DNA from 3 places in the Bacillus marinisedimentorum genome. Region 2 is predicted to be linked to each of the others. Evidence: riboswitches for the same ligand, from Rfam matches in the RefSeq annotation. Region 2 holds a riboswitch; each other region holds the start of a gene.
What was found. Region 2 has a riboswitch for cyclic di-GMP ahead of A4U59_RS08125 (chemotaxis protein CheW). Riboswitches for the same ligand answer to the same signal wherever they lie in the genome.
Positions count from the first base shown of each region.

Region 1: linked by a shared signal. The riboswitch ahead of A4U59_RS04850 (anti-repressor SinI family protein) and the one ahead of A4U59_RS08125 (chemotaxis protein CheW) in region 2 are both predicted to bind cyclic di-GMP.
Region 3: linked by a shared signal. The riboswitch ahead of A4U59_RS06395 (DUF192 domain-containing protein) and the one ahead of A4U59_RS08125 (chemotaxis protein CheW) in region 2 are both predicted to bind cyclic di-GMP.

Region 1 is NZ_LWBL02000016.1:28,627-38,997, forward strand. Features, by position in the region: gene A4U59_RS04835 (LLM class flavin-dependent oxidoreductase) at 1-906, opposite strand, end outside; gene A4U59_RS04840 (hypothetical protein) at 1,104-1,526, shown strand; gene A4U59_RS04845 (helix-turn-helix domain-containing protein) at 1,610-1,951, opposite strand; gene A4U59_RS20790 (anti-repressor SinI family protein) at 2,029-2,187, opposite strand; cyclic di-GMP riboswitch class I at 2,211-2,299, opposite strand; gene A4U59_RS04850 (anti-repressor SinI family protein) at 2,677-2,892, opposite strand; cyclic di-GMP riboswitch class I at 2,914-3,004, opposite strand; gene A4U59_RS04855 (potassium channel family protein) at 3,233-4,228, shown strand; gene A4U59_RS04860 (HAD family hydrolase) at 4,296-5,126, opposite strand; gene A4U59_RS04870 (YwdI family protein) at 5,655-5,996, shown strand; gene A4U59_RS04875 (SdpI family protein) at 6,034-6,684, opposite strand; gene A4U59_RS04880 (autorepressor SdpR family transcription factor) at 6,674-6,961, opposite strand; gene A4U59_RS04885 (DUF423 domain-containing protein) at 7,378-7,749, shown strand; gene gerQ (spore coat protein GerQ) at 7,848-8,438, opposite strand; gene A4U59_RS04895 (cell wall hydrolase) at 8,559-8,981, opposite strand; gene tapA (amyloid fiber anchoring/assembly protein TapA) at 9,377-10,273, shown strand; gene sipW (signal peptidase I SipW) at 10,287-10,371, shown strand, end outside.
Region 2 is NZ_LWBL02000026.1:109,822-120,192, reverse strand. Features, by position in the region: gene A4U59_RS08135 (dicarboxylate/amino acid:cation symporter) at 1-568, shown strand, start outside; gene metA (homoserine O-acetyltransferase MetA) at 833-1,744, opposite strand; cyclic di-GMP riboswitch class I at 1,986-2,074, shown strand; gene A4U59_RS08125 (chemotaxis protein CheW) at 2,253-2,720, shown strand; gene A4U59_RS08120 (methyl-accepting chemotaxis protein) at 2,743-4,440, shown strand; gene A4U59_RS08115 (DUF4825 domain-containing protein) at 4,499-5,005, opposite strand; gene A4U59_RS08110 (alpha-amylase family glycosyl hydrolase) at 5,124-7,880, opposite strand; gene A4U59_RS08105 (class D sortase) at 8,230-8,817, opposite strand; gene A4U59_RS08100 (transposase) at 8,970-9,479, opposite strand; gene A4U59_RS22200 (hypothetical protein) at 9,393-9,620, shown strand; gene A4U59_RS08095 (TRAP transporter substrate-binding protein) at 9,718-10,371, opposite strand, start outside.
Region 3 is NZ_LWBL02000021.1:2,125-12,495, reverse strand. Features, by position in the region: gene A4U59_RS06410 (TVP38/TMEM64 family protein) at 1-269, shown strand, start outside; gene A4U59_RS06405 (chemotaxis protein) at 392-1,300, shown strand; cyclic di-GMP riboswitch class I at 3,078-3,164, shown strand; gene A4U59_RS06395 (DUF192 domain-containing protein) at 3,266-3,628, shown strand; gene A4U59_RS06390 (Flp family type IVb pilin) at 3,625-3,819, shown strand; gene A4U59_RS06385 (A24 family peptidase) at 3,896-4,411, shown strand; gene A4U59_RS06380 (TadE/TadG family type IV pilus assembly protein) at 4,408-4,785, shown strand; gene A4U59_RS06375 (pilus assembly protein TadG-related protein) at 4,802-5,713, shown strand; gene cpaB (Flp pilus assembly protein CpaB) at 5,724-6,431, shown strand; gene A4U59_RS06365 (CpaE/TadZ family protein) at 6,403-7,245, shown strand; gene A4U59_RS06360 (TadA family conjugal transfer-associated ATPase) at 7,251-8,684, shown strand; gene A4U59_RS06355 (type II secretion system F family protein) at 8,684-9,646, shown strand; gene A4U59_RS06350 (type II secretion system F family protein) at 9,678-10,371, shown strand, end outside.

The sequences.
Region 1 (10,371 bases), on a different contig from region 2:
GGGGCTGCCAATCACATCTTTTTCCATTTTCATATCAGCGGTTTCCTGCTGTTCAGGTGTGAGGTGTTTATACAAGTCTTCAACAGGATTCGTTATAAAAGGCACTTTACGACCGAGATCCTGTTCTTCTTTTATGACACTTCTCGCAGCAGCATTACGTGCAAGCCTGGCCGCTTCTTCATCGGATTCGGCACATATGGCGGAAATGGCGATGATCACTTCCGGCTCACTGGAAAAATGGGAAGGCTGGAAGTCTGTGCGATACTGGTGCACTGCTGCAGGTCCGTCTGAATTGCTCATAAAATGGCCGAATGCAAGCGGAACGCCGATTTCGGCAGCAAGCTTCGCGCTTTTCTCACTCGTTCCAAGCAGCCATAACTCAGGAGGAATGCCTGGCAGCGGATGAGCCTCCGCTTCTTTGAGCTCATGATCGCCGGGAAGAGAATTTGAGAGCCATCCGGCAAGATCACACATATCTTCAGGAAAACGGCGGACATTTTCAAGGTAGTTGCCGCTGAGCGCCATTGTTGCATGCGGGGGACCGCCTGGTGCACGCCCGACTCCGAGGTCAATCCGGCCAGGATGGAGGACGGAGAGCATGTGGAATGTTTCGGCAACCTTATACGGGCTGTAATGCGGCAGCAGCACAGCGCCTGAGCCGACACGGATGCTGCTTGTCCTGTCAGCGATTTTTGATATCATAATTTCCGGTGAGGGGGAAGCGAGATTATAGAGCTGGTGGTGCTCCGCCACCCAGTAACGGGTGTAGCCTAACCGGTCGGCGGCTTCAGCAAGTTTGAGTGTTGCCATCAGTGCATCTGCGGCAGTTTTTCCTTCTGTTACCGGTGATTGGTCGAGAATACTTAACTTCATGATCGGAATCCCTTCCTTTACATCCTTCACCATCTACATTAGCCTCCAGTGGCGGGATGGACAAATGAAAAAGTTCGAAACAGGGAGAAAAACTCAGAAAAAAGGAGAATAACAAGCTTTTTGTTCTTAATAGAGAATAATAATGTTCATTATAATGTTTTAACATCTTCTTCTTGTACCTTATAATGAAAGTGATAGTTCTTTAAAAAGAACGAAGGGGAGCGGACGGAATGGAGAATGGAATGGAAAACGGAACGGAAAAAAAGATGTACATCACTCATCTTCTGGAGCAGCCGATCAAAGGTAAAATTGCCGTTTCGGCGGTAGATGAAAAGCATATGAAAACAAACAAAGGAACAGTGCTGATCACACTGTTAATGACAGACGGGCTGGAATTCATCAGCCACCTGAACTTCCCTGTTTCCGACCGGATCAGGCTGATACTGGAGTTTCCAGCCGGGGAGGAGCAATGGTCGCTTTTGGGATCAGTCCGCCATAAAAAACAATATCGCGGATACCTCAACAAATACATATTCCACTTCCAGATGGAAGGAAAACCGTTATATGAAATGGAATTCCGCAATATGCTGAAGGAACTGGCGGTAAAAACAGCCTGGGAAACCAATGTACCGGCAGATGACCACCTTCACTGAAAAGAAAAAGGGGTTAAGGGCATGCTGCCGGCTAACATATGAAAAAGCTGCCGCCGGAATCGGCAGCAGCTCAAATTGTGCATTTAATCTTTTTTCGTGTTCTGGACCCGCCATTTATTGAATTCCAGGAACTCGCGGAATTGTTCCTTGCTTACTCCGGATTCCATGGCTTCCTGGACAAGCTGTGCCCACTCAGGATCGAGATTTTCCTCAGCGTCTTCCTTGTTCGCTTCATCCAACAGCAGGGTCTCAACATTTATGCCAAGTACAGATGAGATTTTTTCAAGAAATTGTATGGAAGGGTTAGATTGAATGTTGCGCTCGATTGAACTCAGGTAGGATTTTGCTACGCCTGCCCGGTCTGCTAACTCAGTCAGTGAAAGTCCTCTTTCTTTCCGATACCGTTTAACACGTTCTCCGATCATGGCCATCCCTCATTTAGCTCTCTTTTCGTTATGTTAACAGTATAGCAATAACGGGGATGTTCTGTAAATAGAACGGATTATGTATTTTTTATATAGGACTTTTCGTGCTTCATTTGCAGGAGATAATGCTGCGGATCATTCAGAAAGCTGCTTATGTCCTCTTTCGTTAAACCTCCTTCCTTTGCCTCAATCAACAGTTCCACCCATTCCTGATCAAGCCGTGTGTTCGTTCCCATTGTTTTACCCTCCATGTTCCCTTCCAGGCAATCCAGCTGTCATAGAATGATCATTCCCTTAGACCTGTGATTTTGCGCCCCTGCCTTTCGGCCAGGTTAGCCCTTGTTCTGGAGGTTGAATTTTCCACCCGGGGAAGCTATACAAGTAATGATAAATCGAAACAAGTAAGAAGTCTGTCTAATTTTGCTAAAGTTATCGAACTTTTACGACAATTGTAACTTAAGTTATTCGCTGGGTGTAACGGCGATATAGGGGTAGTTTTGGAAAAACGAGGAGGTATGCAAAAGATTTTATTACAATAAAGCTATAATCAGATGAAGAATGTGTATTTTCTTTTCAGGATATAAAATTCGACAATTTCGTTAATCCACAAGAAAGGAAAGATAAAATCAGGAATATATACCCAAACAAGCGATAAAGTGAGTAAAAGCCTGGGTGAAAGAAAAAACAGCCTTTGGCCCCAATAAGGGTAAGGCTGAAGGAAAGTACTACTGGAGAGCTTCTTCTGGTTGCCCGCCTGGAACAGCTCCTTTGCTTACATAATGGAGCGGCTCCTGGGGGCTGTCGGAATGCGGACCGTTGTGTAAAAGGAAGTTTCTAATCTCATCTGCTGTAAAACCCATTTCTTTAGCCTTGCGCATCAAATCTGCCCATTCATGGTCAAAAGACTGTTTTTCATCATTTAGCACAAATATGTGTGCCATGACCCATTCTCCGTTCCGCTTTCAGGCAGGCCAGCTGCCATGGGGCAATTGCGCCCTTTAGACCTGAACCTTTGCGCCCCTGTTTTTTCAAACAGGTTTACCTTTTTCTGAAGGTCATTTTTTGGTCCGAAAATTTGACACGTCAGCTTCTGCAAAGGTTTACACCAGTCCCTCCTTTTCCTTTTATAAGCTGTTTCTATTATATAATAAAAGAAAAAATTATTGCTGATTTTCGATTAATAATCTTTGATATTTCTTACCTTGTTCACGATTGTAAACATTTTGTCATAGTAGAATGGATGAAGGGGAAAGACTAGACAAAAAATCGGGGGAGTTTGCAATGGATGCGTTAAAGTCATTGTTATATGGTATTGCAGGTGTGGCGTTTTTAGTCTTATTCGGAACGGCCGGCTACTCCCTTCTGGAGGATGTGTCCCTTTTTGATGCGCTCTGGATGACGATGATCACTGTACTGACCGTCGGGTATGGCGACATCATACCGATGACCGCCGCCGGGAAGATATTTACAATGCTAATCATACCGGTGAGTATCGGGCTTGTGACCTATACACTCGGTTCGCTTGTGGTCATTATGATTGAAGGTATATTTTCGGATACAGTAAGGAGGAAGCGGATGGAGAGGGTAATCGGGAAACAGAAAAACCATATTATTATTTGCGGTTACGGCAGGGTCGGTGAACAGGTTGCCGCCCAGCTTGGGAATGAAGCGGTAAGTTCCGTCATTATTGATAAAGACGGCCGCAGTCTCGAAGAAATGCCAAATGATGTCCTTTTTATAGAGGGGGATGCAACTGAAGATGAAACGCTGATTGCAGCAGGAATTGAACGGGCTGCCGGACTTGTTGCCGCACTTCCGGATGATGCAGATAATGTGTTCATCTCACTGACCGCAAAAGGAATCAATCCGAACATTCAGGTGGTCGCAAGGGCAGAGAAGCTGGAATCAGAAGCAAAGCTGAAACGGGCAGGGGCAGATAAAGTCATTAATCCTTCCAACATTGGCGGACGCCGTATGGCGATGTCCATCATCAAGCCGATCAGTGTTGAATATGTCGATACGGTCCTGGAGGAACCGAATGAATCGTTCAGTATCGAGGAAGTTGTAATCGGAAGGCACTCCATGCTGCAGGGCAAAACGATCCAGTCGGCAAAAATCAGGGAGGCATTCGGTGTAACAATCGCGGCAATCAAAAGGGGAGACCGGCTGATCAGCAATCCGCTGGCTTCCGAGCAGCTTTCTGAGGGAGACTTGCTGATCATCTTCGGAAACAAGGATGAAATGCAGCTGTTTGAAGATGCGGCGAAGGAGAAATAAGCCTGCTTCTCCTCAGATAAAGAATTCCTGGAGAAAGAGGCTTCACATTTGATCCCTCTCCTTCATGTCAAACTTCAAACGCATTGGAAAGTGTATGGACCACAGCCAGGTTCTCATGGCCTGCTTCATGACGATGCGGATGAATATAGACCGCATTCATTCCCATTTTCAGGGCAGGGGCCACCTCGTTAATGAAATTGTCTCCGATTGAACATGTTTCATGGGCGTGAACCCCGAAACGGCCAAGAATGTTGCGGAAGAGGGACATTGTTGCCAGCGGCTTCCGTGAGGAGCAATATTTATAGTCGAAGATTCCCTGCAATCCAAGTTCTTTTAACAGGCGTTCGACATCATCAGCGTCACTGTTGGTCATGAGGACAAGCTCCTTTGATTGCTTCAGCTTTATAAGGCCTTCTTTTAATCCGGGGGTTCTGGACAGATGGAATTGGTCTGTCACCATGTACTCTTTCGTCCGGTTATAGCACTCAAGTGTTTTGTCGGCAATCCCGAAGTGGGCTGCAGTTACAAACGGCAGCCACCAGCCGTCCCCAATGGCGATAATGTTTTTGAAATCGAATGTAACGGGTCCATTATACGTTTCCCTTACCTTGTTGCCCGGCCAAACCGCCCCTTTCCAGCTATGGGCTTCAATGACATCCAACGTCATCGGATCGACCGTCAGCACTGCATCGCGTTTCATGTCGTACCCTTTTCCGATCGATACGATATGATTATCGTTTTTCATGCTGGAATATTCATTCATAAATGCTTCCTGTTGATGTTCAGGCAATTCCTTCATCAGCTGGCGTGCATAATAATCGAAATGGTCGGTATCTTCATATAACGTCCCATCAAGGTCAAAAATGAGAACTTTGCTTTTATTGATCAATGTCTTCATGTGTCGGACTCCTTTTTAATAGGCTTTGTTAAAGCTCAATGTTGATTTTCTCACTAGTTGATTGGAGTGGAAGGTGCGAGACTTCTGCGGGACTAGCGGGACAGGTGCGACCCCGCGGAAAGCGAGTACCTGCAACGGAAATCAACACTAACATTTAACAGAGCCTTTTAATAAAGACTGAGTTTGCATTTCATTGTGTTGAATTTCAGACAAAGGGACGCAAACCCGCTGGGAAGGCAAGAAGGCCGGGCCCGCTGCATGCGGGGGACGGGCGAAATGCACGCTGTATAGCAGGACCATCTGGTAAGAGCTGCTGCGCCCTGTGTCAGTGAAAAAAGCCGCTTTTGGCTGTGCTTTTATTAACATTAAGATATTTAAGAACCTTTATGCAGGTCAAGGTAATAACAATATTGTAAAACATTTCCGGCGTATTTCGCCATTTCAGGGGATCAAGCAGCCCGCGGCCGGTTGTTTGGATAACAGGAAAAAACATAGTAAGATGAAGGGAGAAGAAGGAGGTCCGAACCAATGAATATCCCGATTGACCGGTTACTGGATAAAATACAGCAGGAAACAGAAGCGGCCCGCCGTGAAGCAAAAGCGGGCGGAAGTTCTGCGAAAGTGAAAGAGCGGATGCGGACGGTCAAAACGCTGAGCGAACTTGTCCTTGACGGCACCGAAGAGGGGACGGGGGAGCAGCGAATGCCGGCGCAGATCCAGCAGGCTTACCCTCCGGCAGAGCATTCGGATCAGGGCGGACAGCCTGCCGTCATTCAAAACAACGGCCAGCAGCCCGGTCAAATTACAAAACTGAATGAAACGAAGCTTGATGAAGATGATGCAAACGGTGATTCGCTGTTTGACTTTTGATCAATAGAAAAGGAGAGCCCTGTCGAAGGCTCTCCTTTTACATTTGCGGTTTCCCTATTTTACGGTAAAACACATACGAAGCGACCATGCTGCCGAGCGATACGGCAATTGCGACTGTTATAAAGGTGATGAACTGCCATGGTTCCGGCAGGAAAGCCGACAGCATCATCAATATCCCGCCGGCAAAAAACAGCTTTGCCGAAAGGCGGTGCGTCTTTTGCCACACATCACTGTTTGCAAGCGTCCATGGCGTGCGGACACCGATGAAGTAGTTATGTTTAAACCTTGGCATATAGTTTCCGATCAGTGTGAACAGCAGGCCTACGGCGATCGGGACGACCAAGCCGATGTTGATCGGATAGCCGAGACTGTACGCGATCGTTGCGATATGGAGCAGCAGCATGAATGTAATGGTTGCCCGAATGATAAGATCATAGCTGCCCTTGAATTTTTTATAATTATCCCGCTGCGGATCGATGTGCGGCAAGGCGAAAAACAGTGCATAGAGCAAAATCGAAACACCAGGCATGATCAGTACGCCCGTCAGCTTCGATGAATAATCATCAGGCTGATTGTCGACCCCCCAGTGGGTCGGAATCTCATCAGGCAAATACGGATAACTGAAAACACTGATCAACACCCCAACTGCTATAATGGTAAGTAAATACCAGTCAAGTTTAATCTTCATCTTTTTCACCTCTCTCGGCGGATGTGAAGCCCCACATCCATTTCATCACTTCCTGAAAAACGGTCGTGTTAAGCGAGTAATATATATGCTGTCCCTGTCGTTCGTCCTGTACCAGATCGGCGCGCCGCAGAATGTTCAAATGATGGGAAATGCTCGGTTTCGTCATGTTGAACTGTTCGGCGATCTCTCCTGCTGTCAGATCCTGTTCATTCAACAGATCGAGAATCTTACGCCGGGTCGGATCGGACAGCGCCTTGAATGTATCATTGAGCGACATCGCATCCACCTTCAATCTCATTTTATTAGGGCTATGCTGACTATAGGCGTTAATTTCTATAAAAACTGGAGCCGAAACCGCGGGACTTATATAAACCACAAGGGAACCAGCTGCACTTCAGCGGGAAGGCGGATAAAACAGGATTCCGCGGGAATGACCTTGGTAACCGGATAAAATTCCGCCATTCATCAGCAATAAGGATTAGCATCATTTTCTCGCTGAAGGAAAGATATGTTTAACCCGGACAAGATTAGTTTTCAGTAAGCTTTTAAAATATATTATTAGATAATTAGATAACTATCTAATTAAAGTATATCACACGCCGGACCGAAAAGCGAGCGGTAAAACGGTCGCTTTTTTCAATGGAATTGGGTAAGATGGAGGCAGAATGTCTAAAGGATAGGTGAAAAAACATGATGCAAACCTTTATTATACTCGGCGCCATCAACGGATTCCTGGCAGTAGCGCTCGGTGCGTTCGGAGCCCACGGCCTAGAAGGAAAAATTTCAGCTAAAATGATCGAAACGTGGCAAACCGGTGTAACCTACCAGATGTTCCATGCAGGCGGCCTGTTCGTCGTCGCATTTCTGGCTGACAAAATCGGTGCAAGTGCGATGCTGAACTGGTCAGGATGGCTCATGCTGATCGGGATTATATTATTTTCGGGAAGCCTTTACGTATTAAGCACATCCGGCATCAAAGTGCTCGGGGCCATCACGCCGTTCGGCGGTGTGGCGTTTTTGGCGGGCTGGGTGCTGCTTGCGGTTGCAGCGTACAAAGGATTATAAAATAGGAAAGGAGTACCCCGGTTGGAGGTACTCCTTTTGTATGTCCTTAAAAAGCAACATATTGCCACAGCACGATAGAAACCATAAAATGTCCTTAATTATCTTGGTGTGTACGATGCCATGCCCGGCGCCGGGCCATTGAATGGATATTCATATTCCAATTCCTCATCAAATGTCACATAATCCAGGTAAATCATCAGCAGCAAATATCGTTTCCCAGTTTCCGGATCGCTCAAAATAAGGTGGTCACGCCCCGCAGCTTCTATAACTCCCTTGAAAATTTTCGCATTCCATTCTGTATTATTTTCAAAAGTCATATAAACAGTTGCCTGCTTGCCCCGATTGAGCCGCAAAATGTTTTCGATATACGACTGCTCAAGCGGCAGCATACCAGGCACATCCGGCCCGGCCTGCCCCGGCTGCGGCATCATGCCGGTACTTCCATACGGGAACATTCCGCCGGACTGCGTTCCTGGATACCCTGCTGTCTGAGCCCCCTGGACGGCTGGCTGCATGCCGTATCCGCCGGCCGGATACCCATAAGCGGGCTGGGCCTGGGCTCCGCTGTAGTCCATCCCGGCATAAGGCGACTTCGCCCCCATATCGTGATCTCTCCACTCATATTGCTGCTGGCCTGGTTCATATCCGGGATATCCGGCGTAACCGGCATAAGGCGACTGACCATACATACCATACTGCTGTTGCTCCTGATTCTCTTTTGCCAACGTAAACCCCTCCCTTTGTCATTCATGAAGAACCTGATAAAAAGTTGGACAATAAAATGGCCGGTGAATGATGGCTGTGTGCAGCTAAAAAACCCGCGGGCATTCAGATTGCGCCGGTGAAAAGAAACAATGCGATTTAAAGCGCCCCGTATTCCATTGTCCGTACCATTGCGCAGGGCAGGCCCCTTCCGGCATAAAAAACCAGAGCGAGTTACTGGCCGGGTGATACTTCAGGCCCTTTAACGTTTTCCGGGCCAGATTCTGGTCTTTTTGCCGGGAACGCTGATAAAAGTAACCTTTCTGGGTTGCTTCAAATCCTCCCGGCGACTGGAACACCATCCGGCGCACCGTATTAATATCCTTAAAATCCAGGCATCTGGCCCGCACCCGGTTCACTCCCGTATTCCCGACCATCAGCATGCCGAGCTGCCCATCTCCTTCGGCTTCCGAGCGCATCAGCCTGCCCAGCAGCTTAACATCCTCCTCGTTATATGCAACCACCATCACCTGTTCACCTCACTTTGAAGTCGGTCATGCTGAATTGAATGATGAGGACAGAAAGACATGACGTACTAGTTGCATTGTATGAGGGGCGGGGGCGGGATATGACTATGGGGTGGAGTTTGTGTTGGGCGGAATTTTTAAAAAAGAAAAGATACTCACATTGTTCTTTAAAATGAACATAATATTCTTAATAAAATACAAAAACGTAAGATAATAAGAGAAAAGTCAAGATAAATTGTTGTTTTCGTTCTTTAAAAAGAATAACCGGCTGATTTTGGCGTTTTTAAAAACGAACAGACGGATTTATACTAGACACATCAGGTTCGTTAAAAAGAACAAAGCTGTCTGATCCACCTATACATAGTGAAGTCATCATTCATTGAAGGGAGGCAAAGCTCTTGCGAAAGTCCAGGGCGAAAAGAGTTAAAAAGAGTTACAGGTTCCTTATGGTCAGCATTCAAGCATTGTTAATCTGGTATTTATTTATTTTTTCAACAGTCCAGTTCACTTCATACACAAACGCTGCCTTCAATGATATTGAAACTGTTACTGCTTCATTATCAGTTTGGACTGAAGATGATCCACCGGAAACAGACTGGGATAGAAGTTCACTTTCCTTTGATGAGGATGGAATTGCGCTTAATAAAGGAGCAACTTGCGAACCGCCAAAGGTTTTTGCAGAGATTTATAACTCAGGTGAAACAATCACCTTCTCTGAGTGGGCATGGGAGCTCTATAAAGTGGATGGAATGAGCCAGGGTGTTCCGGTAACAGTAGGAGCGGCATTGGATTCAGGTGTTGTCCCGGCCATTGCTAAAGAACAAATAGGAACAATTCAGTCGACAGTTTCTTTACCGGGCAACGGTGATTATCGATTTAAGGTCCGCCGGCCACTCGATCATCCGGGTGAAAACCATAAGGATGAAGAGGGCTATTCCTATATCTGGAGTGAAGTCATAAAGGTTACAGATTGTGCAGCCGAAGAAGAAGCTGCAGAGAAAAGCAGTGAAGAACAGCAGCAAGCTGTGCCTGCTGAAAAAGAACAGACGGAACAGCAAGTCCAGGAAGAAACTGAACCTGTACAAGACACCGATTCAAGTGAACAGGGATCTGAATCGCAAAAGGCAGATGAAGAAAAAACTGTGGAGACTTCCAATGACCAGACAAAGCCTTCTACTGAGAAAGAACCAGAAAACGTTGATGACTCTAATTCTGACAAGGCATCCGTAAATACATCCAAGGAACCTGCTGCAAGCAAAACAGAAGAGACAGAAGAGCAGAAGGGAGATCAATGAATTGAAAAAAACAATGAAAATTCTCGGTAACCTGCTTTATGCAGTGGTGTTTATCACCCTTTTAATTTCAACTACCATCGTTATTTCGGCAAGAGCTT
Region 2 (10,371 bases):
GCTTCTCCGGTTTACGGGTGTCTTCTATCTTGGCATTGTGCTGCTCTGGATTCTCGTCTACAGCCTGTTTTTAAAAAGCTCCAAAATTTCGCTGAAGCAGTTTTACAGCAAAACAAAAGATGCCTATACGACGGCGTTCTTTACATCAAGCAGCATTGCCTCCCTTCCAGTGGCGATTGAAGCCGCCAAACGGGCTGGCATCTCAGAGCGGACGGCCAACTTCAGTCTCCCGCTCGGTGCCGTGTTCAACTCGGACGGAGGGGCGCTCAGAATGGGTGTGTCGATCGTCTTTGCCGCCAACGTCACAGGCATTCAGCTCGCTCTAGCCGACCTGTTCATCATCGTTCTGACTGGAACGCTGCTGTCAGTCGGAACAGCCGGCATACCGGCAGCAGGCCTCGTTACGTTATCGGCTGTGCTATCCCTGTTCAACCTGCCGCTTGAAATCGTAGCGCTCGTCGCAGGCGTCGATGTCATCATCGGCATGGCCGGCACAGCCTCCAACGTCATGGGCGATATTGTCGGAGCAGCTGTCGTTGACGAGTCGGAGAAAAAAGCCGCCGCCTGACCTTCCAAGAACAAATGCGCAAGGCGCCCGCATAGCGGCGTACGCATAAGCGGGGGTTCCCGCAGGGAGGTGCTCTTTCCTCCCGGAGGGGATCTCCGCTTATGACGATAGCCGCTGGCGCCTGGAGCTGGACGGTTCTCTTCTGGCTTTTTATCCTCAACGCTTACATTTTATAATTTCCTTAACAAATACAAAAACCGGTCCGCAAACTATTTGCGGACCGGTTTTTTCTTCGACAAACTTCGACGGGTGACAGGCACCTGTCTACTCCCATTCAAACGGAGTCGCCTGGTAAACATAGTAATTGAGCCAATTGGAAAACAGCAGATGGGCATGTGAGCGCCAGCGGTTCAGCGGCCTCTTTTCCGGGTCGTTATCGGGAAAATAGTTGCGCGGCACTTCCACATCGAGTCCTTTCGCGGTATCGCGGGCATATTCGTCAGCGAGCGTTCCCGTGTCATACTCGAGGTGCCCGGTCACCATCACATGGCGGCCGTTTTCCGACATCATCAGGAACGGGCCCGCATCCGGTGAAGATGCAAGCAGCTTCACTTGCCCGCTTTTCTCCAATTGATCAAGGTCAATATCGGTATACCTTGAAACCGGTGCCAGAAACTCATCGTCAAATCCGCGCAGCAGTTCAATGCCCGGCGCCTGCAACACTTGATGCTGGTACACGCCGGAACACTTGCCCGGAAGCCCGACCTTATCGATTCCATAATGATAATATAGCGCAGCTTGCGCACCCCAGCATATATGCATGACTGAGGTGACATGCTCCTTTGACCATTCCATAATTTCCGTGAGCTCCTGCCAGTAATTCACCTGTTCAAACGGCAAATGTTCAATCGGAGCCCCTGTTATGATCAAGCCGTCAAACCGCCGGTGCTTAATATCATCAAATGAAATATAAAACTGTTCCAGATGCGACTTGCTTACATTCTTTGACTCATGCGTGACCGTGCGCAAAAACGAAATGTTAAGCTGCAGCGGCGAGTTTCCCAACAGCCGAAGCAGCTGCCCCTCCGTCTTCTCCTTTTCAGGCATCAAATTCAAGATCAATATGTTCAATGGACGGATATCCTGCGTGACCGCCCTTTCTTCATCCATTATGAAAATATTCTCTTTCTCCAGCACTTCGCGGGCTGGCAGCAACTTTGGAATATTTATCGGCACCCCACAGGCCTCCCCCATTTAGAATTTTCAGTAAACATAATTATAAAGGGAACCAGCCGAATATGACAACAATAAACCTTTATTTAGGTACTGCGGTAAAGTCATGATGAATAAATTTACATTTTATGAACTTTTTGAGAACGCTTACCCAATACCCTATTCTTACCATTTCACATGCAGTAAAATGGAATCATGACAATATTCACATATACATATTACTTTTCACACACCAGGGACACATATCTGTTTTTGGCAAACCGGCTGAAAAGCCGGGACGCAAAGCTACAGGGGCTAACTCTATCACAGTAGACACGCCAGCCAGTTGCTCTTCTTTTCAAGAAGATTAATTGAGCCTGTTTTTGCCTGCCTGAAACTGTATCGGGCAGTTTTTTTATGGGGAAAGTTTTTGTTTGTGACAGGGGAGTGGTGCTATACCCGTATTAACTTCAAATTTCAAACCGGCGCCTTCCATTTCATTTTGAAATTCTCATGTAAAAGGGGGAGAAAAATGATCGACGTAAACCAGGAATCAAAGTATATCATTGTCCAGCTTGGGCACGAAGAATTTGCGGTCGGCATCAGTCAGGTCCGGTCGATAGAACATGTGATGAAAATTACTGCTGTACCAGATGCGAGCGATGATGTAATGGGCATGATCCATCTCCGTGATGAGGTGTTGCCGGTCATAGACCTTCGGAAGCGGATGGCTGTCTCGTCACCTCCTGCTTCAGACGGCCAGCAGCGCCTTATCATCGCCATTTTAAACGGAGGCAATGTCGGACTGCTGGTCGATTCAGGCAGTGAGGTGCTTGATATTGAGAAAAAAGCAATCCAGCCGGCGCCTCCGCTTTTGCAAAGCAATGGAGATTACATAACGGGTGTAGCCAGGCTGGAAAACAGACTGGTCATCATCCTCGATATCGAAAAACTTCCGAATATGGGAGAAGTCGAACAGTTGCTTGCACGTGCCAACTAATAACACAAAAGGGGACTCGTCAATGAATGTTTTAAAGAAATTGAAAATCGGACATAAGATCAACCTTCTTATCGTTTCGGTAATTATCCTTACGGCCGTTAGTGTTTCAATCATCGTCAACACTCAGGTCAAAAGCGGACTGAAAGATTCAGCTGTTGAAAAAGCAAAGTCAGACCTCGCACTGTCTTATCGATATATTGATGAAAAATATCCGGGAGATTGGGAAATAAAGGGCGGGAGTCTTTTCAAAGGCGATACCAAACTGAACGAAAACTACGAAATCGTCGATGAAATCGGCGAACTGACACATGATACGGTGACGATTTTCCAGGGGGACACAAGAATATCCACGAATGTCCAGAAGGATGGAAAACGCGCGGTCGGCACGACGGTTTCGCAGGAAGTGAATGAGACTGTGCTTAAAAACGGCAAAGTCTTTCTTGGCGAAGCAAATGTCGTCGGGAAAGACTATCAAACAGCCTATATGCCGATCAAAAACAGCAGCGGCGAAATCATCGGAATTTATTACGTAGGGGCATCTGAAGAGTTTATCCAGGCGACACTCGGCAGCTTCAATAAAGTGTATTTTGGTGCACTGGCCGTCATCATTCTTATAACCAACCTTATTGGCATCTGGTTTGCCCGCAGAATCCGCAAGCGCCTGACGGTGATCGCTGAGGTCCTTGAACAAGCGGGAGAAGGGGACTTCACCGCTGATATCCGGGACCATTCACAAGATGAGATTGGCGTCATCGCTGCAAGTTACCAGAATATGAAACAAAAACTGGGATCCTTGATAACGGAAGTGACCACAACATCCGAAAGCGTAGCATCAGCATCCGAACAGCTGTCAGCAAGTGCTGACCAAACGACAAGCGCAACCGAACAGGTCGCCTCAGCCATAGAACAAATTGCCGGAAGTGCCGAGAACCAGACTAGCGGAGTGGAAAAAAACACGTTTGCCATCGAAGAAGTTTCAGCAGGCATTACAAAAATCGCGGAAAGCACCCATAAAGTTTTCGAGTTCGCCAACTCAACAGCCGAACATGCCGAAACCGGAGAAACATTCGTAAAACAAACCGTCGATCAGATGAACACAATCGACCGGGCGGTAATTGAATCAAACGAGAGCATAAAGTCGCTCAGTGAACGCTCCAAAGAAATCGGACAGATCAGCGAGGTCATAAGCGGTATTTCCGAACAGACAAACCTGCTGGCACTTAACGCTGCAATCGAAGCGGCCAGAGCCGGTGAACACGGCAAAGGCTTTGCTGTCGTCGCAGACGAAGTCAGGAAACTCGCCGAACAGTCCAAACTATCAGCAAAACAAATTTCCGATTTGATCGCAGCAATCCAGCAAGATACCGAGCGATCTGTCACAACGATGGCGGATGTCAGTGATAACGTCAAAAACGGCATGGAAATCGCCGGGGAAACCGCCGGGAAATTCAAAGGAATCGTCGGAGGAATGCGGGAAATCGCACCGCAAATCGAAGAAGTATCGGCAACCGCACAGCAAATGGCCGCAAGTGTGCAGGAACTCTCTCTTAGCGCGGCTGAGCTGTCAGCGATCGCCCGTGAAAATTCCGCGTCGTCACAGGAAGTCGCCGCTTCCACCGAGGAGCAGCTTGCCTCCATGGAAGAAATCACATCATCGGCAGATGCGCTCTCACAGATGGCTGAAGAGCTTCAGGAGGTTGTGCGGCGGTTTAAAATCTAGATAAGAAATAGGGACCTTATTAACTAATAGGTCCCTTTTTACTTGCACTCCCAGCCAGTTAAAGTGAATCCTGCGCCTTGTTCATGTCATTAAAGAATTCATCCACTTTCATTCCATCCCGTAAAGAAATTTGAATGAGATTTTCCAAATCATCCGCACTTTTAAAACTTGCTAACTCCTTTCCATACCACTTTTGCAAGTCTTCTTTTGTCACCGTATACCGCTGGTCTCCAAAAGCAAACGTAATCCAATCCGCATTTTTGACCAATGCAAATAGAAATGCCGCATTGGCCAGGACCGTTTTCTTTACGGCCGCTTCATTCACAGGTTCATCTTCAATGCTGTAGGCCAAAACCATTCCATAAGGCTTTTCCTTCGTCTTCAGTTCCATTCCTTCAAAATATTCGGCACTTGGCAACTGCCTGATCATGTTCCCTAACGTATTTGCATCTCCTATATATGTGCCCTTAAACCCGAAAATATCCTCTTTCGCATTTTCAACAGAGCTGCAGCCGTTAAGCAATAGTGAAAAAGACATTAACAACAGTAAGAGTTTTTTAGTCATGTTTTTTATCCCTTCCAGTTATAAAAGCACCTCTTTACTGGTACGTATCAAGTGTAGATTTGTTTCATCTATAGATAAAACAAAACCCCGGCTTAACTCTGTCCGGGGTTTCCCTCTATCATGTTTTCACCAGCACAACCGTCCCGCCGTTTCCCCGGCCAGGCAGCTCAACTTTCACAACAGAACCTTCATCAGTGGTATACTCCTTACCGCCGTATAGATCTGCAAAAGCCTCACCCTGTTCACCAGGAACCGGCACTTCCGCAACCCGGCTTTCCTCAGATAGATTCAAACCGACCAGCACCTCTTCTCCGCGGTAACAGCGTTTGAAAACGAGGAAGCCTTCTTCACTGCCGCCCGCCACTTTTGCCCTCGTACCTTTGGAAAAAATGAGGGAGTGGGCCTTGCGGATGTTCAGCATTTTCCGGTAATGGCTGTGCATCTCATTCCCGACCCTGCTCCAGTCGAAATCATAACGGTTTTCGCTGTATTCTCCAGCATCCATATTGCCGGCATTTTTGCCGGATTGGCCGATTTCCTCACCGTAATAGATGACCGGCTGGCCTTTTGCGGTAATCTGGAGGGCGGCAGCCAACTTCATTTTCCCTTCATCCCAATCCGCCCGGCAAACGAGGAACCCGTCTTCATCATGGCTGCTCAAAAACTGCCCGAGCTGTGATGTGTTGTTCAGCTTGCCGTTTCGGGATTCAAGATACTGTTCCGTCTCATCGATATTCCCGTAAATGAATTGATCGGCCTGGTGCTTGAATTCAAAATCGAGGATCGAATCCATTTCCCCGCTGTTCAGGAAACCGCCGTCTTCATCGACACTGCCGCCGAAATATTCACCGATCAGCTTAAAATCAGGCTTCACCTCAGTCAGACGTGCTTTGAACGCCTTCCACGTCGTATCTTCAACATGGCGCACGGTATCGACCCGGAAGTAGTCAATCGTGTCACCGCGGTCTGTCTTTGACCGTTCGAGCCAGTCAGCCTGCCATTCAATCAGCTTGTCCCGGATCTCGGCGTTTTCGGTCATGAAATCAGGCATTCCTGCCAATTCGCCTTTCACAGTATCGGTGCCTCCGGCGCGGAACATGCCATCGAAACGTTCACGGTCAGCATCCGCCGGGAAATTCGGGATGCCATCGTCCCTGTCGTCCTCTTTCAGCCCATAGCCGGCATGATTGAGTACAACATCAACCATGATTTTGATACCGAGGTCATGCGCTTTTTCAAGCAGTTCCTTAAAAGTGTCAAGATCTCCCAAATGCTTATCAATTTTAGTGAAATCCTGTGCCCAGTAACCATGATAGCCATACTGATAACCGCCGTGGCCATGACGCACGTTCCAGTGGATATTTTCAACAATCGGCGTAATCCAGATCGTATTGATGCCGAGATCGCTAAGATAGTCCAATTTATCGATAATCCCCCGGAAGTCCCCGCCATGATACGTTTCCGGATGAAGTTTATCATACTGTTCACCATACGGATCATCATTGTCCGGATCACCGTTATAAAAACGGTCGGTCAGCATGAAATAGATGCGGGCTTCATCCCAGTCAAAGTCGGCAGAATCGGTTACGGCATCCGCTGCCACTTCAATTGATGCCTCACCGGTATGTTCATTCCCGAATTCATCAACAACCGTCACAGGAAGCGTTTTGATGCCTGCCGGAATAGACTGTTTCACTGCGATTGCCTGCCGGTTCAGCTCAGGGTCGAATTGCTGCCTTCTGCTCCCGCCGATTTCAGACAGATCCGCATAAATACCTTTTATAGATACGGCCGGATCGGATACATAGGTATCAACTTCCAACACCACATTTTCACGGTACGTCACCTTTTGAGGATAGACCCCGGCATTGATTTTCACTTCAGGACACTTGTATACAACCGTTGACCTGCCGTTCCAGTGATTGGCTGGGTCTGTCCGCTCTTCTGTCAGCCCGGCTTTCGTCACGAGGAACGAATAAGGATAGACCCCTTCTTCCAGCCCGGCAGCATCATAGACAAACCGTTCTTCCTCCTCTATATATTCCATGCTGTATGCCTTGCCGCCAATTTTCAAAATGACGCTTTCAATCTGCGCCATGCGTCCTTCTTGAAAAAGATCGTAATCCCGATAAGTAAAGAATATGGAGTTCTTTTTAAATACCGGCCCGGTGTTCCCCGGGATTTGCTTCACTTCAGCAACGCCATTTTCAACCATCACTTTTGTATAAGGTTCCGGGCCGACCTTAATATGACGGTCAGCACTATACGGGTCTTTTACTTCCCAGCTGTCCCACCGCCGGATGACAAATCCGATTTGCTCGGTCTTGCTGTCCGCTTCAATATATGCGACAGCCCCGTGGTCGCTAATCCGTTCAAAATCAACCCGGCCTCCGGCTATGCCATTACCCCACGTCCAGAGATTCCATCCTTCATAGTCATTGTCATGCCGTTTATAGGTGAATTCGATCATGCGCCGCTGTTCGGGGGTTTCCTTCTGGACCTGCTCATTTGCATAATAAATTCGGCCGTCACCCTGAACGAGCAGTACATCCGCTTGATGTTCACCGTTCGGCACTTCGATCGTATGCGTAAGGTCCTGCTGCTCCCATTCGCCTTTGCGTGGAATGACATGAATGGATTTTGAAGGGGACACCACAGTGACAGTCGCAAACCCATCATTCACGTTCTGGAACGGATAAGCATGTCCCGCCTTACCGTCCTCCCAGATCCACAGGTCCCAATTGCCGTAATCTGATTCCGTACGGGCAAAATGAATGGTGAATGCATACAAATCTCTTACGTTGGATTGATGCCGATGCTGCTTGTCGCTTAAAAAGTCATCCAGCGAAACGTGGGATTGCCTGGCTGCCTCCATGATGTTACCCCCTTTGCTGTTCTCTCTCATTTTTTGGGATGAGATGATCAGTGCTGCCCGATCACGTCAGTTTTAAATGATATACCCTTATTTTGTTAGACAAAAACCGACGCAACCGTTTGCTCTTATATCGTAAAAAATTTGTAGAATAAGGTGGAGATTTGGATAAAAACAGAAAGAAAGCGCTTACACTTTCTACTTATATACTACCATAATAGGGAAAAATGAACCATATCATATAAGATAAGTTCATGAATTTGGTATTTTTGACAAAAGAAAAAGCCTGACTTATATATCCAGGCAGTGTTTCGACAATATTTTTAAAATCACACTGGTTTTTCAGGCGGGACTATTCTTCAACCCTTTTCGCATAGATAATATACCGATCAGGCGCATTGCCGATATAGCCGAACGGATAACAGGTCGAGACGGTCAGGACTTCATCAGGTGCCGTAGACCTTATAACCGAGGTGTCGTCAGCACCGACGATTTCCGTTTCGTCGATTCTATACCGAAAGCTTCCCGTTTCCATTTCAACCACCAATTCATCTCCGGGCCGAAGCTCTCCCAGCCTTCGAAAAACAGTGTCCCTGTGTCCGGATAACAGGATTTGGTCTTTTTGACCTGGAAAGGCCGTTCCGCTATAATGGCCGACCCCCTGTGCCAGCTCATCCTCGTCAGTCCCTTCTATAATCGGCAGTTTCTCGCCAAGCGCCGGAAGCTGGAGAACCCCAATCACTTCGCCCTCGCTAAACGTCCGCTCTGGAGACGAAGCAACTTCCCGTTCTTCACTGCGGGGCGGTTGTTTTGCAGCCACTATTTTTTCAGCAAGCGCCAGGTTCTCGTCTGTCTGTTTCTTGGCATCAAAAAGCTGAACGCCGGCATAACCGGCAGTCAAGAATCCTGCAATCACGAAAAGCAGCCCAATCTTTTTCATCGTTCGACCTTCTTTCCTGAAAATGAACGATCCGTAAACATATCTTCTTATGTACATTGTACGATAGAAAGTTGTTCTTTAAAAGGAACAACATAGAGAAAATGTTTATGCTGCAAGACAAAGTAACGAATTTGGCAATGCCAGAGACTCCGCTAATCCTCTAGCTTCCTGCAAAACGAATCATACTGTGATAGTGAATCTGCCATATTCCCGGACAACGCTCCCAGAATTTCTGATCTGTTCATATACCGGGGAGTGTCCTTTATTTCGGTTGAATAAAACGGATAACTGCTCCACGGATATTCTGCCGGGTCAGAAACCATACCTGCCCTGACCGGGTTCATGTGAATATAACGGCTGACTTCCAGCATTCCTTTATCACCATAGATAACTTTGCTGTAGAAGCGTTCTTCAAAGAGATGGCCTTTCAGATGGTAACGGTTGTTATAATAACTTGCATATCGTTTGTTCAAGAGAGCCATAACACTGGAAATGGACTGATCGTGCGCACGGAGAATCAGGTGGAAATGATTTGTCATCAAACAATAGCAGGGGAGTTCGAAAGGGGTCTTTTCGTGGATATCATACAAAATATAAAGAAACGTGGAAAAATCCCGATCATCAAGAAAAAGCGCTTCCCGATGGTTTCTCCGGCAGACAATATGATAAAACAGCTGCGGACTCCAATTTCGCCGTTTTCGCGGCACCGCGTCACCTCTTTTCCTATTATCCTTTCAGCCTTCATTCTACCGGGCTATCCACCGCCTGGCAATTGGGCAACTTCACAAACTTTCGACAGGTGACAGGCACTCCGTCCGGCACTCCGTCCTTCTTTTCGACATTCCGCACAAAAAAACCTATCCCCTACAACAGGGATAGGTTTTTAGCACTCTTAGTCTCTTACTCCATTTCACCCATTAGCTTTTCCAGGATTGCACCATCAACCGTAGAGACTTCATTGATGTAGAAGTCACGTACAGACTTTGCCTCTTCCCTGAAGGCCTCGCGCTGTTCTTCAGTCAGCTCATGGATTTCAGTCGGATGTTCTTCATTTTCTTTAATTTTTGTCAGCATTTCTTTGTTCATTTCAGTCTGCAGGTCGAATGTCCAGTCCCGCATTTCGTCCACTGTCTCCGTAACCAATGCCTTCACATCATCAGGAAGCCCTTTGAACCAGTCTGTATTGACTGTTGTCATCGCAACATAGTTGTTGTGGTTTGAAATCGTCATGTGATCCTGCACTTCATGGAACGAAGCATCTTCAATGAAGAAGATCGGGTTTTCCTGGCCCTGGACGGTTCCGCGGTCTAGGGCGGTATAAAGCTCGCCCCAGCTCATTGGCGTCGGGTTGGCGCCGTATGCTTTATAGGATTCAAGAATAAGCGGTGACGTCTGGGTCCTCATTTTGAAGTTCTTGAAATCCTCCGGCTTTGTGATCGGCTTGTCGCTTGTCCACTGCATCGCACCTTCAGTCCAGTATGCAAGCGGGGTAATGTTGTGCTCTTCATATTTTTTCGTAAGGTCTGTATTTAATGCTTCACTTGTATTCAGGAT
Region 3 (10,371 bases), on a different contig from region 2:
TGATACCGGTAATAAATTTCGATTTGCTGAGCATTGTGGCTGGCATGTCAAGCGTCAGGCTGCGACCTTTTGTACTCGCGACTGTTGTCGGTTCCATTCCGGGTACACTTGCATTGAACGTGTTTGGAAACAGCTTTGTTTCCGGTGAATGGGAGGCATCGCTGGCGCTGGGTGCAGTTATGCTGCTCATCATGCTGGTGCCTGCAGCACTCAAACGAAAGGACTTGATTAAATTCGCAAGAAGCCTGAAAAAAAAGCCGCGGGGGTAAAAAGGATTTCCTCATCCCCTTAAATAACCGGCTCTTTCTGACGATATATAGAAGGAAAAGGGCAAACCGGCGTGTTTTTTAATGGTTACACGCATTGAGCCAGAAAGAAGGGAATCTTACATATGGAACGGACAAACAATGGCATCTTGCTTGAAAGCGGAACGAATGAACTTGAAATTGTGGAATTTAATGTAGGAGGCAGCCGTTTCGGCATAAATGTCATCAAAGTGAGGGAAATCATAGTCCCTGCTCCGATCACAAAAATTCCGCATACACATGAACATATTCAGGGCATCATCCAGCTGCGGGGAGACGTGCTTCCTGTGATTGATATGACAAAGGTTCTCGGCTTCCCGCCTGCAAATCAGCCGGAAAACGATAAGTTCATCATCAGTGAATTCAACAATACGAAGGTCGTTTTCAGAGTCCGGAACGTTACCCAGATCCACCGGATATCATGGGAGCAAATCGAACGGCCTTCCGACCTATATCAGGGCATCAATGCCAGTGTGACAGGTGTAATCAAAAGAGGAGAAGAGATGATCCTCATGCTAGATTATGAAAAAATGATAACCGACATCCACCCGGCATCCGGCATCAAGAAAGAAAAGCTGCAGATTCTCGGAGAAAGGCAGCGTTCTGAAAAGACAGTTCTTGTTGCTGAAGATTCAGCTTTCTTACGGAAAATGCTGTCTGAAACCCTTGAGGAAGCGGGGTACATTAGGCAGCAGCTGTTTGAAGACGGGAAAGCGGCACTCGACCATCTTGAAAGCCTGGCTGCGTCAGGCATTGACCCGGCAGACGAGATTCAGCTTGTCATCACCGATATCGAAATGCCGAGAATGGACGGCCACCACCTCACCCGCCGCATTAAAGAAAACAGCAGCCTGCAAAAGCTGCCTGTCATCATTTTTTCATCGCTGATCACCAATGAACTGCGGCATAAAGGTGAACGGGTGGGCGCAGAGGACCAGGTAAGCAAACCGGAAATTGTAGAATTGGTCCAAAAAATCGACCGTTATATATTATAATCTATCTTCTATTGGACTGTCCTAACCTTCATAGAGTTTGATTGTAAATAACAGCCTTCTTTCTTGCTAGCTGGTTCAGCTCTGAGAGAGAAGACGCTGCATCGCATAATCATTCACCAGCTATTTAGCTTCTGGATTCAGTTAGAAATCACAAAGGGAAAATAGCCGATAAAAACGTCCAGGTTTCTCACTAAGTAGTTCCGATACTGTGGAGAAAATCTAAATTAACATGTGAAATGACATGCAAAAACACACTACTTTCAGCACCATAATTAACAGTATAAATAGCAAACAAAAGACGCTTGGATTTTTATTTTCCAAGCGTCCTTTTTATATTCTTTTATTCAATTAAAGCCCCCGTTTGTTGAATAAGGTCCAACTTCAGTTTGCTTTCACATACATTTTTGCAATGTGATGGTACCTGTTGATTTCCGCTGCAGGGGGTCCGCTTTCACCCAAGGGCACAAGGGCGACATCTGTTCCTGCTTCCCTCCGGTCGCACTCACAGTGTCTTCTTTGCCGCGGGGCGGGCGCTGAGCTTCCTCGCTTACGCTGCGGGGTCTCAGCTGTCCCGCTACTCCCGCTGGAGTCTCACCCCCTTCCGCTCCAATCAACTGGTGAATGAGCAACGTTTCCAAGCCACATCGTAATAAATTGAAATACTTAAAAAGAGAAACAGCGCTGGAATGAAGATAACGCGACATGGTTGGCAGTATCAACATTCCTGCATATCGTTTGTTTCGCTTTACTGAAATCGCCTGTTACACCATCAAGGGCAACGAATGGTTGGAAAGCAACCGTTTCATAGCGTATATCGTATACCGATTCTTCTTGCCTCCCGTAGGTACCAGTGTAGAGGGGAAATAATTATAATGATCTAAACTCCTCTGACTTGAGGCATTTTTATCGTCTATCGCTTGGTTGGTACGATATGATCGATTGATAGATGCTTGATCAAAACGTTCATTAAAATGGGATTGGAATGTTTGGCCTGGCAACTAAGCGGATTGGAGTGGAAGGCATGAGACTCCTCGAAAATAAAGAGCGATTTCTTCGTGCGGTGAGGATTCAAGGAAGCTTATTCAATGTCCTGCGGGACTAGCGAACAGGAAAGACCCCGCAGCGCAGCGAGGAGGCTTGCCGGACGCCCCGCGGAAAGCGAATGCCTGCAACGGAAAGGAAAGGACAAACTTCAGGAATGTCATTTTTCTTCTTCCACTATCCTGCCTTGAAATAGATTGCTATCCGATAACTGAACCCGCAACTTTCATGCAGGCTGCTTGAAAGTTGCGCCATTCTTCTCCGGGAAGTTATGTCTTAGCTCTTAATAGGAAATTAAGTGGGATAAATGGGGGTGAATATAACTATCCGAAATAAAAGATCAATCTTAATTGAAAATATACGGACATAAAATCAAGGTAGTCTACGAATAGGACTTTTCTCGGAGAAGATTGCCCGATTAAAGCAGGTTTTCAGTCTGATTCAATGTCCGAAAGAGGAAAATGCTGATCTATTAGGGTAGGGAAAATGAAAAAAGACACTTTATATATATCGGATAAATCAATGTATTTTTTCAGTGGAAAAATGCTTATTTTACAGACTTTTTCTAAGAGGTACAAAATGCACAAAAAACTTACTCAGGCCAACAAAAACTGATTCTAAATTCACAATAAAATGACAGGAAAAGATAAGGAAAAGGCTTGATGGTTAAAAAGTATGTCGTACTTTATGATGGAGTCAAAGAAACATATCGGATTCAACGACATCTCTCGCTGAATCTCGATAAAGGCAAAACTGGTGAAAACCAGTGACGCAAAGCTACAGGGGCTAAGGTGCATTTGCACTATGCCAGCCAGTTACCGAAAGATTTAATAGGGGGGTCGTTATGCATATTGATGGATTTTCATCTAACCCCGCTTTCGGTAAAGGCGGGGTTAATTTTTTTTGCTGGAGGTGATCCCGGACATGAAGCTGCTGAATACGGCGAACGGAATTGTCGTTGCTGAACGGATAACGAATGCACACTCATTTTTTTCCAGATTGAAAGGTTTGATGTTCACACGGGCGTTTCCAGCCGGTTCTGCACTTCATATTCAACCCTGCCGTTCGATCCACACGTTTTTCATGAATTACGCCATCGATGTTGTTTTTGTTGACAGCCATTTTGAAGTGGTGGCTGTACTCGAAAACATGCAACCAAAAAGAGTGAGCAAAGTGTACAGTGAGGCAGCCTCAGCCATCGAGCTGCCTGCAGGAACGATCGAAAGAACAGGAATCAATCCGGGAATGATTTTGACGAGAATAAGAAGGGGAGGAAACGACTTATGATGAACAAGATGAAAGGCCTTCTTTTTGAAGAAGAAGGACAGGGTATGACGGAGTATGGTCTGGTTCTAGGTATTATTGCGATTGCAGTTGTAGGGATATTGGTTGCGATGAGAGGGGAAATTACCACTCTGTTCGAAAATGCCAAAACTGCACTTACAAATGCCAATTCAGGTTCTTCCACTACACCATAATTACAGCCTGGATAAGAAAGCCTTGCGCACAGGAAGCGCAGGGCTTTTTTTGAAATAAGGAAAGGAGGCACAGGAGATGGCGACATTGTTGCTGATTGTGATCCTGGCAGTCTGTGTTGTGACCGATATCCGGAGCCGGAAAATTTATAATGCGGTGCTGTTTCCAGCTCTTGGCGCCGCCTTTTTGATCAGTTCAGTTACGGATGGTGCAGCGGGCTTCCTTGATTCACTTGCCGGCTTCGGACTCGGGTTTGCGATTTTGCTGATCCCGTATTTCATGGGCGGCATGGGGGCGGGGGACGTGAAGCTGCTGGCGGTAATCGGCGCGGTCAAAGGCCCGGTATTTGTTGCCAATACGAGCATTTACATGGCGCTTGCCGGCGGTGTCATGGCGCTGTTCATCATGCTGTTTCGGCGCGGGGCGTTCCGCAGGCTGTCGGCAATACTTTATTTTTTCACCGCCAGGAAGTCCGGCGTGAACATGCCGCTGCTTCTGGATAAAAGCAATCTGAGCGGCACGTATCCGTATGGTGTCGCCATCGCGGCGGGTGCGGTCATCAGCCTGCTGTGGAAAGAGGGGATGATGCTGTGAAAAAGGATGAACGGGGCCAGGCGCTGGTTGAAACTGCCCTTCTCATTCCGGTGATGCTGTTTATCATGGCCGGCATTTTTGATTTCGGGCGCGTGTTTTATTACAGCATCCATATGCAGCTGGCGGCCCAGGAAACGGTGAGGCTCGGCGGGCTCGGGCAGACGGAGGTTGAAATGGAAACGTTTGCAAGGGACTATTTCCAGGGGGAAAACACACAATTGACTATCAGCGTCACTGCAGATAACGGCAGGCGTTCAGGCGAGTATATCACGGTCCATTTCGATTACTCCGTCGATCTCGTAACACCGGTCTTGTCCACGATTCTTTCTGGAAATATCCCGATCTCGGCCGATTCGACAATTCGGATAGAATGAGGTGGCGCTGTTGAATGTGAAGCTGAAAAAATTGTCAGGTGATGAACGCGGCAATGTCATGGTGCTTGCCGCAATCGGAATGATGGCCATGCTTGCAATGGCTGGGCTTGTGCTCGATGGCGGTATGCTGTTTTACACGAAGAGCCATCTGCAGAAAACGGCCAATGCCGCAGCCCTTTCGGGGGCGCAGGAGCTGACGGGTGAGGAGGCGGAAGTGACGGCGATTGTACACGATGTGCTGGCGGCCCATGATGAGGACCCGAGCCTCCAGGCTGTGAGAGTCGTGAAGGGACAATCCGTCCGGGTCAATCTGCAAAAAGATGTGCCGCTTCTGTTTGCGAAAATTTTCGGTATCGAGTCTGCTCCTGTCGATGCGGAGTCAGCCGCCGGGATCGGGCCGATGGCACGGGCTGCAGGCGCAGCTCCGCTTGGTATTGATGACTCCATCCCGCTCGAGTTCGGCAGGACATATAAATTGAAAGTGGATGAGACCGAAGTGGATACAGGCGTGTTCGGCATCCTTGCACTCGGAGGCCCTGGTGCGAAAACGTATGAAGAGAATTTGCGCAGTGGATATGACGAGGAAATCAAGGCTGGTGACATCCTTGAAACCGAAACCGGCAACATTGCCGGCAAAACAAGGACGGTCATTCAGGAGCTTGTTAACCAATGTCCTTATAATGAAGGCGATCCAATTGACAGGGATTGTTCAAGGGTCCTTCTCATTCCTGTATACAAGCCGTACAACCAGGAATCAAACCAGATGAAACAGGTGGAAGTCACAGGTTTTGCGTACTTCTTCATTACCGAGCCGATGGATTTGCTCGATACGGCGATCACAGGGATGTTCATCAAACGGACAGGAACGGGTTTTATTGATGGATCAGTCCGTGACAGCGGTGCTTATGGAATTAGATTAATAGAGTAGGTGATACAGAGTGCGGTCAAAATTCACTTTATTTGCTGCAATATTGATGGGTATTATTACAACCTTTTTATTCTATCAATATATGGAACGGTTTGATGCTGCTGCGGCGGCGGACGAAAAGACTGTGCAGGTGGTGGCGGTAAAAGAACCTGTCGGAAAGAATACGGCGCTTTTTGAAAATATGCTTAAAAAAGTGGATGTGCCGCAGCAAGCTGTTCATCCAAATGCAGTATTATCGATGGAAGATGCTGCAGGAAAAGTGACAACAGCACGGCTTGAAACGGATGAAATTGTGCTTTCGCACCATCTTCAGGAAACTGAAGATGAAAGTTTGATTGTTTCCCGTAAGGTAACAGCTGGCAAAAGGGCGGTATCAATCGGCGTCAACCTTGTCCAATCGGTTTCCAATTTAATTGAACCGGAAGATGACGTCGATGTGATTTTTTCAGAAGTGAAGAAAGAAGGGGAAGAGGAGAAAGTCATTTCTAAACTGCTGCTCAGTAAAAAACGGGTGCTGGCCGTCGGCAGGAAAATGGTGGAAACGAAAGAAGGGGACGAGTACGCTGAATACACATCAGTGACGCTCGAGCTGGCTGCAGATGAGGCAGTGAAGCTGGTGAATGCAAGTGAACGGGGGCCGATCCATATCACGCTCCATTCCAGAGTAACCGATAAAGGAGGAGAAAATGATGGCGGCGGAACAGAAGCAAACGAATAAGAACGGTAAATTGATCGCGGTTTGCAGCGGCAAAGGCGGATCCGGCCGGACGGCCTTGAGCGTTAATCTCGCTGCCGCCATCGTAAAGAAAAACAAGAATGTCGCGCTGGTGGATGCCGATCTTCAATTCGGCGATATCAGCCTTGCGATGGATTTGCAGGCTGGCATCACAATTAAGGATGCGGCTGAAGAAGCGGAAAGGCTGGATGCAATCGGCATGGAAAGTTATTTGACAGGACATGAAAGCGGCGTAAAGGTACTCCCGGCTCCGGAACGTCCTGAATATGCAGACCTTGTAACGAACGAAAAGCTCGGCCGAATCCTTGAACTGCTTCTTGAACAGTTCGATTATGTAGTTGCTGATACTGAGGTGGGTCTGACCGAACGGAGTGTCCATCTGTTTGAGCAGGCCGATGAAATCCTGCTGTTGACCAATCTGGAAATGGCAGCCCTGAAAAATACGAAACGGATGCTTGAGACGCTGGAAACGCTTGGCTTGCGGGAAAAGATCCGCCTCGTCATTAATCGCGCCGACATGGAAAGTGTCATAAAAGGTGAAGATGTCCCGGGGATTATCGGCATGGAAGATCCGATATATATCCCGAACGATTTTCAAATTGTATCAAGGTCGATCAATATCGGCGTGCCGTTCGTTGTGAATAACGGAAAAAGCAATGTGGCCAGGGCTGTATTCAAAATGGCTGAAACGGTTGCTTCAGGAACTGCCGCGCCTTTGCGTCCTAAGAAAAATTCGTTTCTCTCCAAACTGATTCCCAGGTCCAGCCGGTCGACAGGATATTCTGGTACGAGGTGATGAATATGGGGTTACTCAATAAAATCCAAACGAAAACCGAAGAAACGGCCAGGACGGCTCCGCAAAACGAAAAGCAAGACAACATGCCGAAGCAGACCCCCGGCACCCAATCTTCCCCAAAGGTCCCCCAGCAACAGGCGGAAAGGAAAAAGCCTGCCGTTGAGAGAGCGCCGCGGCCTGTAAATATGCAGCAAAAATTGAAAAATGAACTCCATAAACTCATCCTTGCCGAATATAAAGCAGACGATCTTGAAAAGGTTGTACCGAAACTAGATGAATTGGCAATTGGCATCATCAAAGAAAATGATGAATTCAAAGGAAAAGTCGACAGGAAGAAAGTGATCGAAGAACTTACTAATGACTTGACCGGTTTTGGCCCCATCAACCCGCTCCTTCTCGATCCTGATGTTTCAGAAGTAATGGTGAACGGTCCGGCGAGTGTATATTGTGAACGGAAAGGGCGGATTGAACTGACGCCGATCACGTTCCGGGATAACGAGCATGTCATGCATGTCATTGAAAAGATTGTTGCACCTATCGGCCGCCGGATTGATGAAAGCAGTCCGATGGTTGATGCCCGCCTTCCCGACGGATCCCGCGTAAATGCCATTATTCCGCCGCTCGCTTTAAACGGTCCGACAATCACGATCCGGAAGTTCTCAAAAGATCCGTTCACGATTGAAGACCTGGTGTCGTTCGGAACGCTTACTAAGGAGATGGCAACTTTCCTTGATGCATGTGTAAAAGCCAATTTAAACATGTTTGTAAGCGGCGGAACAGGCTCGGGTAAAACGACGTCATTGAATGTTCTCTCGTCTTTCATCCCCAATGACCAGCGCATCATCACGATTGAAGATGCCGCCGAGCTGCAGCTGTGGCAGGATCATGTCGTCTCACTTGAATCACGCCCGCCGAATATCGAAGGCAAGGGAGGGATTGCAATCCGCGATCTGGTCAGGAATTCGCTCAGGATGCGGCCCGACCGCATTGTCATCGGTGAAGTGCGGGGGGGCGAAGCGCTTGATATGCTCCAGGCCATGAACACCGGGCATGACGGTTCACTCGCAACCGGACACTCCAACAGTCCGCGTGATATGATCGCCAGGCTTGAGACGATGGTGCTCCTTGCCGGTGTTGAATTGCCGGTGAAAGCGATCAGGGAACAAATCGCAGGTGCTGTCGACTTGATCATCCAGCAAAACCGTTTGAAGGACGGCAGCCGCAAGATCGTGAAGATTACAGAGGTGCAGGGAATGGAAGGGGATATCATTGTACTGCAGGATATTTTTGAGTTCCAGCAGGACGGACTGACGGACGAGGGGAAAATCCGCGGCCGCCTTGTGCCGACGGGTGTGCGTCCCAAGTTTTATGAACGCCTTGAAAGCTCTGGCATCACCATCCCTCTTGATGTTTTCCTGCCGGCCGAGGAGTGGGTGTAATGGGAACGGCAGTACTCATACTGATCATGGTGTCTTCAACGCTTTTATTTATGGGGCTATTCAGCCTGTTATCCAGAACAGATAAAAAACTGGAGAAAAGACTTGAACATTATCTGGAAGTCAATAAAGGGAAACCGCTTGATACAAAGACCGGACGGAAAGTGCTGAATATTCAGCTCGCCCTCCAGAAAGGCAATAAAAACAAGCGGCTGCGGATCCAAAACAAAAACCTTGAGGCGAAGCTGAGCAGAGCCGGATTGGATGTAAAACCGGAGGAATTTTTAATGTTCCAGGGAATTGCAATTGTTTTGGGTGCCGGCGTCTTTTATCTGGCAGGCGGACATGTTTTCGCAGCTGTGCCGGGTGCGATGCTTGGTTATATGATTCCGCGCTGGCATTTGAAAAGGAAACAATTGAGCCGGATTACCGATTTCAATGATGGGCTGCCGGATATGATCTCCACAATTATCGGGTCGCTAAGGGCGGGCTTCAGTTTTCAACAGGCGCTTAAGACCGTCTCCGAAGAAGCTGAATCACCGGTCAAAGAAGAAATCGAAATTGTCCTGAAAGAAATGCAATATGGGAAAAATATCGAAGAAGCACTTTATACCTTGCATGATAGGATGCCGAGTGAAGACCTGGAATTAATGATCCAGGCGATATTGATCCAGCGTCAGGTCGGCGGCAACCTGGCAAGCGTGCTTGAAAAAATAGTGGAAACGATTCGGGACAGGACCAAAATCCAGAGGCAGATCAAGACGCTCACAGCGCAGGGCCGCCTGTCCGGGATGGTAATCGGCCTTCTGCCGGTCATTTTGGGTGGTGTCCTTTATGTGATCGAACCTGACTACATAGGCGCTCTTTTCCGTCATCCGATCGGCATGATGATGGTGTCCGGAGGGGTTGTCTCAAGTACGGCAGGGTTTATCATGATCAGAAAACTAACGATGATTGAGGTGTAGGTCCATGTTGTTTGCGGCCTTCTTTTTAACAATGACCCTATTCGCTACTTCTCTCTTCACTTTCAAACAGGAGCGGCGCCAGCAGGTGAACAACCGGGTGGCGGTCTTCCTGAATGGAAACTTTCCTGCCGGCGCGAGCACTCCAGAACATGAAAAAAAGCCTGCTTTCCGTGCACTCATGAAGAGGCTGCTGCAGCCGGCCTGGATGGAAATCAAGCGCAGCTTCAAGAAAAAACTGCCGGGTGAGAAAGAGGCGAAGATTGAAATCAAGCTGCAGCAGGCCGGCAGTCCTTTCGGAATGTCACCCGTAGAATTCCGGATTTTTCAGCTCGGCATGCTGCTGTTCTTTCCGGCTGCTTCCTTTTTGTACGGCAAATTGCTCGGGATGTCTGAAGGAGCATTGATTGCTCTGTTCTCCGGAGGGATTGCGGCTGCATTCTGGCTTCCGCATTTTTATTTAAAACAAAAGACGAAGGTTAGGAGTGCCGCAGCGCTTCGGGAACTTCCGGATATACTGGATCTTCTGACAGTAAGTATTGAGGCCGGCCTCGGCTTTGATTCAGCCGTCAGCAAAGTCGTTTCTAAAAAGGAGGGTGTGCTCGCATCGGAATTCCATCGGGCACTCGAAGAAATCAGGCTCGGCAAGACACGGCGGGAAGCATTAAGCGGCATCAGAGCACGGCTTGTGACCGATGAAGTGAGCATGTTGATCAGCAGCATTCTGC